2 regions of the Streptomyces sp. P9-A4 genome follow, and region 2 is predicted to be linked to the other one. Evidence: riboswitches for the same ligand, from Rfam matches in the RefSeq annotation. Region 2 holds a riboswitch; the other holds the start of a gene.

Region 1 (5,440 bases), 720 kb from region 2:
CCGCCCTGGACGACGAGTCCATGGAGAACCAGCGGGACGTCGTCAAGAACGAGCGCCGCCAGCGCTACGACAACGTGCCGTACGGCACGGCCTTCGAGAAGCTGACCGCCCTCGCCTACCCGGAGGGCCACCCGTACCACCACACCCCGATCGGCTCCATGGCCGACCTGGACGCGGCCACCCTGGAGGACGCGCGGAACTTCTTCCGCACGTACTACGCCCCGAACAACGCGGTGCTGTCCGTCGTCGGCGACATCGACCCGGAGCAGACCCTCGCCTGGGTCGAGAAGTACTTCGGCTCCATCCCTGGCCACGACGGCAAGCCCGCACCGCGCTCCGGCGACCTCCCCGAGGTCATCGGCGAGCAGCTGCGCGAGGTCGTCGAGGAGGAGGTCCCGGCCCGCGCGCTGATGGCCGCCTACCGGCTGCCGCACGACGGCACGCGCGAGTGCGACGCCGCCGACCTGGCCCTGACGGTGCTCGGCGGCGGCGAGTCCTCCCGCCTTCACAACCGGCTGGTCCGCCGTGACCGCACGGCCGTCGCCGCCGGCTTCGGCCTGCTGCGGCTCGCCGGGGCGCCGTCGCTCGGCTGGCTGGACGTCAAGACGTCCGGTGGCGTCGAGGTCCCGCAGATCGAGGCGGCCGTCGACGAGGAGCTGGCCCGCTTCGCCGCCGAGGGCCCCACGCCCGAGGAGATGGAGCGCGCCCAGGCGCAGTTGGAGCGCGAGTGGCTCGACCGGCTCGGCACCGTCGCGGGCCGCGCCGACGAACTGTGCCGCTTCGCCGTGCTGTTCGGTGACCCGCAGCTCGCCCTGACGGCCGTGGACCGCGTCCTGGACATCACCGCCGAGGAGGTGCAGGCGGCCGCCGCGGCCAAGCTGCGCCCCGACAACCGCGCGGTGCTGGTCTACGAGCCCCTGGCGACCGAACAGAGCGAGAGCGACAGCGACGAGGAAGAGGGGGCGGACCAGTGACCGACACTGCCGCGTCTTTGACGAGCATGGACTTCCACCCGCAGCCGGCGCCCGGTGTCGCCCGCCCCTGGGCCTTCCCGGCCCCGGACCGCGGCGCCCTGGACAACGGTCTGACGCTGCTCACCAGCCACCGTCCCGGCCAGCAGGTCGTGGCCGTGGAGATCTTCCTGCCGGCCCCGCTGGACGCCGAGCCCGCCGGGCTCGACGGCGTCGCGACCATCATGGCCCGTGCGCTCTCCGAGGGCACCGACCAGCACAGCGCGGAGGAGTTCGCGGCGGAGCTGGAGCGCTGCGGCGCCACGCTCGACGCGCACGCGGACCACCCGGGCGTACGGGTCTCCCTGGAGGTCCCGGTCTCCCGGCTGCACAAGGCGCTCGGGCTGCTCTCCGAGGCCCTGATCGCCCCGGCGTTCCTGGACACCGAGGTCGAGCGTCTGGTGCGCAACCGGCTGGACGAGATCCCGCACGAGACGGCCAACCCGGCCCGTCGCGCCGCGAAGCAGCTCTCCAAGGAGCTGTTCCCGGCCGAGTCCCGGATGTCCCGGCCGCGCCAGGGCACGGAGGAGACCGTCGAGGCGATCGACGCCGCCGCCGTCCGCGCCTTCTTCGAGGCGCACGTCCGGCCCGCGACGGCCACCGCCGTGGTCGTCGGCGACCTGACCGGCGTCGACCTGGACAAGGTCCTCGCGGAGACCCTGGGCGCCTGGACCGGCGAGCCGGCCGAGCCGCTCCCGATGCCGCCGATCACCGCGGACGACACCGGACGGGTCGTCATCGTGGACCGTCCGGGCGCCGTCCAGACCCAGTTGCTGATCGGCCGCATCGGCGCCGACCGGCACGCCCGCGTCTGGCCGGCCCAGGTGCTGGGCTCGTACTGCCTCGGTGGCACCCTCACCTCGCGACTCGACCGGGTCCTGCGCGAGGAGAAGGGCTACACCTACGGCGTGCGGGCCTTCGGGCAGGTGCTCCGCTCCGACGCCGAGGGGAACGGCGCCGCGATGCTCGCCATCAGCGGTTCCATCGACACTCCCAACACCGGCCCGGCTCTCGACGACCTGTGGAAGGTGCTGCGCACCCTGGCCGCCGAGGGGCTCACGGACGCGGAGCGCGAGACGGCCGTGCAGAACCTGGTGGGCGTCGCGCCGCTCAAGTACGAGACGGCCGCCTCGGTCGCCGGGACGCTCGCCGACCAGGTCGAGCAGCACCTCCCGGACGACTACCAGGCGCAGTTGTACGCGCGCCTGGCCGAGACCGGCACGGTCGAGGCGACCGCGGCCGTGGTCAGCGCCTTCCCGGTGGACCGGCTCGTCACCGTCCTGGTGGGCGACGCGGCCCAGATCGCGGAGCCGGTGCGCGCGCTCGGCATCGGTGAAGTGACGGTCGTGACCGGCTGATTCCGGTCGCCGAACCGGCAACGGAGAACCCCGACGGGATGGTTCGTCGGGGTTCTCCGCTTTGTCCGTATTGACGGTAAGTCTCATCGTATGGCCTGTGGCATGTCTTACAAAAAGCGTGTCTGGTTGGTGATCGACAGGCGATCCGCATAGCGTCGGTGCGGCTGTTCGTCAGTTGCACGCGCCGCATCCGCGGCATCGGACAGTCATCGCCGAGTCCCCGTCAGGCGCGAGCCTGGGGAGCCGGGGACCCACACGTAGTCCCTGGGGTGAATCGGGCGCCTTCGTCTCGTACGGAGGGGCTCGTAGGAGACCTTCCTGCTCCGAACCCGTCAGCTAACCCGGTAGGCGAGAAGGAAGGAAAGGACCAGCCCCTCCATGGCGTTCACCCGTGCCACCGGGAAGCATCGTGCTCCGAGCCGGACGGCGCGCCGCACGGCGGGTATCGCCGGCGTCGCGACGCTCGCCACCACCGGCGTCATCGGAACCCTCGCCTCCCCGGCGCTCGCCGCCGACACGGACAACCGCTCCGTCGAGGACACCGGCCTCACCCGGGTCATCACCGAGGACTCCCTCGCGGACCGGCTCAACGCCCAGGCCGACGCCCAGGACCGGGAGGCCTTCGAGGCCGCCGCCAAGGCGAAGGCCCAGGCGGAGGCGAAGCGCAAGGCCGAGGCCCGCGCCAAGGAGATCCGCCAGGCCAAGGAGCGCGCCGCCCGCGAGGCCGAGCGCCGCCGTCTGGCCTCCTTCCAGCTCCCCGTCGACGGCTCGTACGTGTCCACCGGCTACAAGACCGGCGGCTCGCTCTGGTCCTCCGGCAGCCACTCCGGCATCGACTTCCACGCCGCTTACGGCAGCAACGTCGTCTCCGTCGGCTCCGGCACCGTCGTCGAGGCCGGCTGGGGCGGCGCGTACGGCAACAACATCGTCATCCGGATGCACGACGGCACGTACACCCAGTATGGCCACCTGTCCTCCATCGACGTCCACGTCGGCCAGAGCGTCGAGCCCGGCCAGCACATAGGCGTGTCCGGCTCGACCGGCAACTCGACCGGCCCGCACCTCCACTTCGAGGCGCGCACGAGCCCCGACTACGGCTCGGACATCAACCCGCTGTCCTACCTGCGCGCCCGCGGCGTCAACGTCTGACACCGACGGCGCGCATCGCAAAAGCCCCGGCTCGTGCTGAGCCGGGGCTTTTCGTCGGTCAAGAACCCTTCACATTCCGTGCGGCCATCGGAAATACCGGCGGGCTGCAATAGAGTCGGAGACCGGGCGCGGAAAGGCGCCGATCGAATTGTCTCGCGCGACCAAGGCGGAGGTCGGACATGCGCATTCCCGCGCACTCGGTATGCACGGCGATCCGGGACGACATCGTCTCCGGCGTCTTCGAGCGGGGGAGCCGGCTGACCGAGGACCTGCTCGCCCGTCGGTACGGGGTGTCCCGCGTCCCGGTCCGTGAGGCGCTGCGCACCCTGGAGTCGGAGGGCTTCGTCGTCACCCGCCGTCACGCGGGGGCCCAGGTCGCCGAGCCCACCGAGCAGGAGGCGGCCGATCTGCTCGACATGCGGGCGCTGCTCGAACCGCTGGGGGCGGCGCGGGCGGCCCAGCGACGTACGGAGGCGCATCTCAAGGTCCTCCGCGGCCTGGTCAGGCTAGGTCAGGAGCGGGCCAGGCGCGGCCAGGGCGAGGATCTGCGCTCACTCGGCGGCTGGTTCCACGAGACGCTCGCGCAGGCCTCCGGGAGCCCCGCCCTGACGGCGCTGCTGACCCAGCTACGGCACAAGATCGCCTGGATGTACGCGGTCGAGCAGCCCGAACGACTGGTGGAGGCCTGGGCCGAGCACGGCGCGATCGTGGACGCCGTGGCGCGCGGTGACGCCGAGCGGGCGAGGGCGCTGACGGCGCTGCACGCGGAACGCTCGCGGGCGCTGCACCGGCTCAAGAGGCCGGACCGGGGTCGTGTGAGGGTTTCGCAACATGTCGTCAACACGGCGAGCGCCCGGAATTAACGAGGGCGCCGTATACAAGGAATGGGAATTCGGCGGGGTATTTCGGGGTGCCCGTAATGCCTCTTGCTGTCGTCCGTCCTTTTGTGCTGCCGGGGAACCGGGCGGCACGGGAGGGCGAAAGAGGGCGAGTGAAAGCCAGGCGGAAAGCGAAGGGCCGTGCCCGCCGGGATTCCGGCGGGCACGGCCCTTCGTCGTACGGGTGGGTCGGGTGGACCCGGATCAGACGGTCTCGGGGAGCTCGTCCAGGCCCTCCGCGACCAGCTTCGCCAGGCGGTCCAGCGCGACCTCGGCGCCGTCGGCCTCCGAAGCGAGGACGATCTCCTCGCCGCCCTGCGCGCCCAGACCGAGCACCGCGAGCATGGAGGCGGCGTTCACGGGCGTGCCGTCGGACTTGGCGATCGTCACCGGAACGCCGGAAGCCGTGGCGGCACGGACGAAGATGGACGCGGGGCGGGCGTGCAGGCCCTCGGCCCAGCCGACGTTGACGCGGCGCTCAGCCATGGTGTTGCCCTTCAAGTCTTAAGCGGTTGTCTAGACCAGTCTCTCACGGGATGCTCCGTGCTCACGCCGACCTTTGGACCCGGATCGGACCGCCTTTTGGCCCTCCCGTGCCGCGCCCGGCGTGCTCCTACCTTGCACGGCGCACCCCTGCCGCGCGACCGATGTCGCCGCCGTGTCGCGACCGTGTCGTGACCGGTGCCTGGGCCGGTGCCGCGACCGGTGCGGTGGCCGGTGCCGTGGCCGTGTCCCGGCCTTAGGCTGACCCCATGCAGAGCACGTCGGAGCAGTCGGAAGCGGCGGACCAGCCGGACCACAGCTACCCCGACCACTGGGAAGCGGACGTGGTGCTGCGCGACGGAGGCACCGCGCGCATCAGGCCCATCACGGCCGACGACGCCGAGCGGCTCGTCAGCTTCTACGAGCAGGTCTCGGACGAGTCGAAGTACTACCGCTTCTTCGCCCCCTATCCGCGGCTCTCCGCCAAGGACGTCCACCGCTTCACCCACCATGACTTCGTGGACCGGGTGGGCCTCGCGGCGACCGTCGGCGGCGAGTTCAT
Region 2 (5,440 bases):
CCACTGCCCGGACTCCTCGCCGAGCGCCTCCTCGCCCACAGCCCCCATCTCGACCGGGTCTTCTTCGGCAACAGCGGCACGGAGGCGGTCGAGACCGCCCTCAAGTTCGCCCGGTACGCCACCGGGCGGCCCAGGGTCCTCTACTGCTCCCACGCCTTCCACGGGCTCACCACCGGCTCCCTCTCCGTCAACGGCGAGAACGGCTTCCGCGACGGCTTCGCCCCGCTGCTGCCCGACACGGCGATCGGGCTCGGCGACCTCGACGCCCTGGAGCGGGAGCTGCGCAAGGGCGACGTGGCCGCCTTCGTCGTCGAGCCCATCCAGGGCAAGGGCGTCCACGCGTCCCCGCCCGGCTTCCTGCGGGCGGCCCAGGAGCTGCTGCACCGGCACGGCGCCCTGCTCATCGCCGACGAGGTGCAGACCGGCCTGGGCAGGACCGGCGACTTCTACGCGTACCAGCACGAGGAGGGGGTCGAACCTGACCTGGTCTGCGTCGCCAAGGCGCTCTCCGGCGGCTATGTGCCGGTCGGTGCCACCCTCGGCAAGGACTGGATCTTCAAGAAGGTCTACTCGTCGATGGACCGGGTCCTGGTCCACTCGGCGAGCTTCGGGTCGAACGCCCAGGCCATGGCCGCCGGGCTCGCCGTCCTCTCGGTCATGGAGGACGAGGGGACGGTCGCGCACGCCCGCCGGATCGGGGACCTGCTCTCCGGACGCCTCAAGGAGCTGGTGCCCCGGTACGAGCTGCTGCACGAGATCCGGGGACGCGGGCTGATGATCGGGATCGAGTTCGGCCGGCCGTCCTCGCTGGGGCTGCGCAGCCGCTGGACGATGCTCCAGGCGGCCCGCAAGGGCCTCTTCGCCCAGATGGTCGTGGTTCCGCTGCTCCAGCGGCACCACATCCTCACCCAGGTCTCCGGGGACCATCTGGAGGTGATCAAGCTGATCCCGCCGCTGGTCATCGACGAGGCGGACGTGGACCGGTTCGTCACCGCCTTCACCGCCGTCATGGACGACGCCCACGGTGGCGGCGGGCTGATGTGGGACTTCGGGAAGACGCTGGTCAAGCAGGCGGTCGCACAGCGCTGAGAGGCGTGGCCGGACGGATGACCCCGGGCTTTTGCCTCTGAGGCAAGAAACTTGCCTCAGAGGCACGATCCTGGCGAAATAGAGGCATGGACCACGTCCCCGGGGACCATCCCCCGGACCCTGCCGTTCCCGACGTCCTGCCCGACGTCGCCCCGCAGCTGCGGGCCCTGCGCCGCCGCCGGGGACTCACCCTGGAGGCCGCCGCCCAGCGGGCCGGGCTCTCGCCGGCCCACCTCTCGCGCCTGGAGACGGGGAACCGCCAGCCCTCGCTGCCGATGCTGCTCGGCCTCGCCCGTATCTACGGTACGACGGTCTCCGAGCTTCTCGGCGAGGCACCCCCCGAGCGGGACCCCGTCGTCCGCGCCGGGCGCTCCGAACCCGTCGAGGCGGACGGTTGGATCTACCGCCAGGCCGGCGGCGCCGGCCGCGCCCTCCAATGCCTGCGGGTCCACGTGCCGTACGCCACCCGGGCCGACATCGTGCGCGTCCACCCGGGCGAGGAGTGGATCCACGTCCTGGAGGGCCGGGTGCGGCTCGCGCTCGGCGAGGCCGTCCACGTCCTCGATCCCGGGGACAGCGCGCACTTCGACTCGCTCACCCCGCACCGGATCGGCGCCGCCACGCCCGGCGGAGCCGAGCTGCTCTTCGTCCACACCCTGCTGCAGAGTCCCGCCGCCGAGCTGTGTCTCGGTGACGGGACCCCGCATCGGCGCTGATCCCGCGCGCCTCCCGAGAGGCACGCCCCTTCGTCAGAAAAGGACCGAGATGTCCGAGAAGTCACGACCTGTCACCGGCGAAGAGCGCGGGGAAGGCAAGTTTCCCAAAGGGCTCGTCCTCCGTCTCTTCGCGTATCTGATCGCCGGACACCTCTTCGCCGGCTTCCTCTACCTGCTCTTCATGCTGGGCGGGCAGAACCAGTAGCCGGTCCCGGGTGCCTGAGAGGCGACGCGGGCCCGGGAGTGTCACCGGGCCCGGACCGCCGGGGCTCAGGCCTCCGTGAGCAGGCGCTCCCGCAGCCGCTCGCGGGTCTCCGGGGCCAGCTTCAGGCCCTCGGCGAGGTAGGCGTCCACCGAGCCCCAGGTCCCTTCGATGGTCTCGAAGGCGCCCCGCAGATACTCCACCCGCGCGTCGAACAGCGGGCTCAGCAGCTCCATCACCTCGGGCGACATGGCGTCGGAGGCGGTGGAGCTGCGACGCACCTTGTAGCGGCGGTGCGGGTCGTTCGACTTCACGTAGTCGGCCTCGATGGCATCCCGCTCGACCCCGAGGGCGAGCAGGGTGATCGCGATCGAGAGCCCGGCGCGGTCCTTGCCGGCCGCGCAGTGCATCAGGACGGGGACGCTGTCCTCCGCGAGCGCGTGCAGGACACGGCTGTGCTCGGCGGTCCGCTCGACCACCATCTTCCGGTACGAGTCGGACATCCGGCCGGCGGCCTTGCCGTCGCCGAGGATCTCCCGCAGCTGGACGAGGTCCCCGTCCTGGACGAGCTTCCAGAACTCCTTGCCGTCGGCCGGGTCGTTGAGCGGTATGTTCACGTTCCGCGTGCCGGGCAGCTCGACGTCGGGCCCCTCGAGCTTACGGTCGGCCAGGTTCCGGAAGTCGAAGACCGTGTGCAGCCCCAGCGAGGCGAGGAAGGCCGCGTCCTCCTCGGTCGCGTGGGCGAGGTGGCCGCTGCGGAACAGGCGGCCGGGGCGCACCGCGCGCCCGTCCGTCGTCGGCAGACCCCCCACGTCCCGGAAGTTGCGGACCTCGGCCAGCTCGGGCTCGTTCGCGTCGGCGGGCGGGACCTGCGGCAGCTGCTGCGTCACGGCTGCTCCTGTTCTCTCGATCGATTCCTGGGGCAATCATCTCGGGTGCCGGCGGGGGAGCACACCCCCTCGCTCTGGAATGGGCGATCTGTCCGTATTGAGGAGTTCGCCATAACCCGCCCGGGTTGCAGGGGAGATGGGGATCGCTGCGTGAGCAGCGTCATAACCGTGACGGACCGTGCCTGATCGTCTTTTCCAAATGCCCCCCGGGAAAAGGAGATCGAGGGACCGTCATCAACGGAGGGTGACCGGAATTCCGGCCGGATATCGCGGAATCCCGGAGCAATTGAAAACCCCGGCTTGTTCACGCCGACCCCACTCGTCTAGCGTCGCGCTCAATCCGGACGGACCGCCGAATCCTGCCACCGACCGGAATCCGCACTCACCCGTACAAGGCAGGAGCGGGGGACCCAGGTAAGTCGCCGATCCCTCCAAGAAGGACGGCTCGGGGTGAAGCCGCGTGAGAACGCGGCCGGACATCTCCAGTCCGAACCCGACAGCTCACCTCGCAGGCGCCGGAGAGGAATTCGCCATGCCCGCAAAGGGTAAGCACCGCCGCACCATGCCCAACCGCCTGGCCCGTGGCATCGCCGCCGCCGGCACCGGAGGCGCCGTCGTCGCCCTCCCGCTTCTCGGAGCCACCGGCGCCCACGCCGCCGAGCAGGCCGCCCCGGCCGCCGCCCCCGCCGCCGCCCAGGTGAAGGCCGCCGCCGCCCCGGCCGCGCCCACCGCCGCGAAGGCCGCGCCGAAGACGTACGCCGTCGTCCGCGGCGACTACCTCTCGAAGATCGCCGCCGAGCACCACCTCACCGGCGGCTGGCAGAAGCTGTACGAGGACAACCGACAGGTCGTCGGCGAGAACCCCTCGCTCATCATGCCCGGCATGAAGCTCACCCTCGGCGCCAAGAGCACGGCCCCGGCCGCCGCCCCGAAGAGCACCGCCAAGGCCGCCCCGAAGGCCGAGCGCAAGGACTCCGCGAAGAGCTCCGGCGACACCACGCGCGCCTCCCGCGGCTCCGAGCGCGCGGCAGCCCCGGCCGCCGTCACCTCGGACTCCGCCACCACCTCGCGGTCCTCCGGCTCCTCGGCCTCCGCGTCCGGCTGGGTCACGCCCGTCAGCGGCGGCGGCTTCTCCACCCCGTACCACGCCTCCGGCTCCATGTGGTCCTCCGGCTATCACACCGGTGTCGACTTCATCGCCTCCTCCGGCACCACCGTCCGCGCCGTCGGCGCCGGCACGGTCGTCTCGGCCGGCTGGAGCGGCGCGTACGGCAACGAGGTCGTCATCCAGCACGCCGACGGCAACTACTCGCAGTACGCCCACCTCTCCTCCCTCTCCGTCTCAGCCGGCCAGTCCGTCAGCGGCGGCCAGCAGATCGGCCTCTCCGGCTCCACCGGCAACTCCACCGGGCCCCACCTGCACTTCGAGATCCGCACCTCGCCGAGCTACGGCTCCGACGTGGACCCGCTGGCCTACCTCCGCCAGCACGGCGTCTCCGTCTGACGCCCACGGAATCTCCGGCGGCCCGGCACGTGTGTGCCGGGCCGTCGGTGTATTCCGGCTTGGCGAATTCTTTATCGGTGGCATATGTCACCCTGAGTCAACCCCTCCTTACGGTCGCGTAGGTCACATCCGAAAGGGAAGGATGTGCTCCCGTGGCAGACGATTCGAGATCAACAGACAAGAACGCATTCGGGTCGTACGCGGCGATCGGTGACAGCTTCACCGAGGGCGTCGGAGACCCCGGACCCGACGGGACCTACGTCGGCTGGGCGGACCGCTTCGCGGTGCTGCTCGCCGACCAGCTGCCGGAGCACGACGCCTTCCGCTACGCCAACCTGGCCGTACGTGGGCGCCTCCTCGATCAGATCGTGGCGGAACAGGTCCCCAGGGCGAAGGAACTCGCCCCCGATCTGGTCACCTTCTGCGCCGGCGGAAACGACATCATCCGCCCCGGCACGGACCCCGACGACGTCGCCGAGCGCTTCGAGCGCGCCGTCGCCGAACTGACCTCCGCCGTCGGCACCGTCATGGTGACCACCGGCTTCGACACCCGCGACGTGATCCTCCTCAAGCACCTGCGCGGCAAGATCGCCACCTACAACGGGCACGTCCGGGCCATCGCCGACCGCTACGGGTGCCCCGTCCTCGACCTGTGGTCGCTGAAGTCCGTCCAGGACCGGCGCGCCTGGGACGACGACCGGCTGCATCTCTCGCCCGACGGCCACACCCGGGTCGCGCTGCGCGCCGCCCAGGTCCTCGACATGCCGGTCCCCGCCGACCCGGACCAGGCGTGGCCGCCGGTTCCCCCGCGCGGCACGCTCGAAGTGCGCCGCGACGACATCCACTGGGCGAAGGAGTACCTCGTGCCGTGGATCGGGCGCCGCCTGCGCGGCGAGAGCTCCGGCGACCACGTCGAGCCCAAGCGCCCGAACCTCATGCCCCTGTAGTCGGGGCCACGGCCGCCGGGCTTACGCCGGCGGGGATCCGCTCCAGGACCCCGCCGGCGAACACGTCGTACAGCGGCAGCGTCTCCAGATGG

Evidence for each region. Region 2 has a riboswitch for cyclic di-AMP ahead of V4Y03_RS29145 (M23 family metallopeptidase). Riboswitches for the same ligand answer to the same signal wherever they lie in the genome.
Region 1: linked by a shared signal. The riboswitch ahead of V4Y03_RS26005 (M23 family metallopeptidase) and the one ahead of V4Y03_RS29145 (M23 family metallopeptidase) in region 2 are both predicted to bind cyclic di-AMP.

The regions. Positions count from the first base shown of each region.
Region 1 is NZ_JAZIFY010000001.1:5,761,893-5,767,332, forward strand. Features, by position in the region: gene V4Y03_RS25995 (M16 family metallopeptidase) at 1-974, shown strand, start outside; gene V4Y03_RS26000 (M16 family metallopeptidase) at 1,001-2,368, shown strand; cyclic di-AMP (ydaO/yuaA leader) riboswitch at 2,569-2,734, shown strand; gene V4Y03_RS26005 (M23 family metallopeptidase) at 2,747-3,517, shown strand; gene V4Y03_RS26010 (GntR family transcriptional regulator) at 3,697-4,380, shown strand; gene V4Y03_RS26015 (HPr family phosphocarrier protein) at 4,600-4,881, opposite strand; gene V4Y03_RS26020 (GNAT family N-acetyltransferase) at 5,148-5,440, shown strand, end outside.
Region 2 is NZ_JAZIFY010000001.1:6,479,748-6,485,187, forward strand. Features, by position in the region: gene V4Y03_RS29125 (aspartate aminotransferase family protein) at 1-1,089, shown strand, start outside; gene V4Y03_RS29130 (helix-turn-helix domain-containing protein) at 1,176-1,805, shown strand; gene V4Y03_RS29135 (DUF6126 family protein) at 1,855-2,010, shown strand; gene V4Y03_RS29140 (tyrosine-protein phosphatase) at 2,076-2,897, opposite strand; cyclic di-AMP (ydaO/yuaA leader) riboswitch at 3,271-3,427, shown strand; gene V4Y03_RS29145 (M23 family metallopeptidase) at 3,430-4,401, shown strand; gene V4Y03_RS29150 (SGNH/GDSL hydrolase family protein) at 4,554-5,348, shown strand; gene V4Y03_RS29155 (STM4011 family radical SAM protein) at 5,335-5,440, opposite strand, start outside.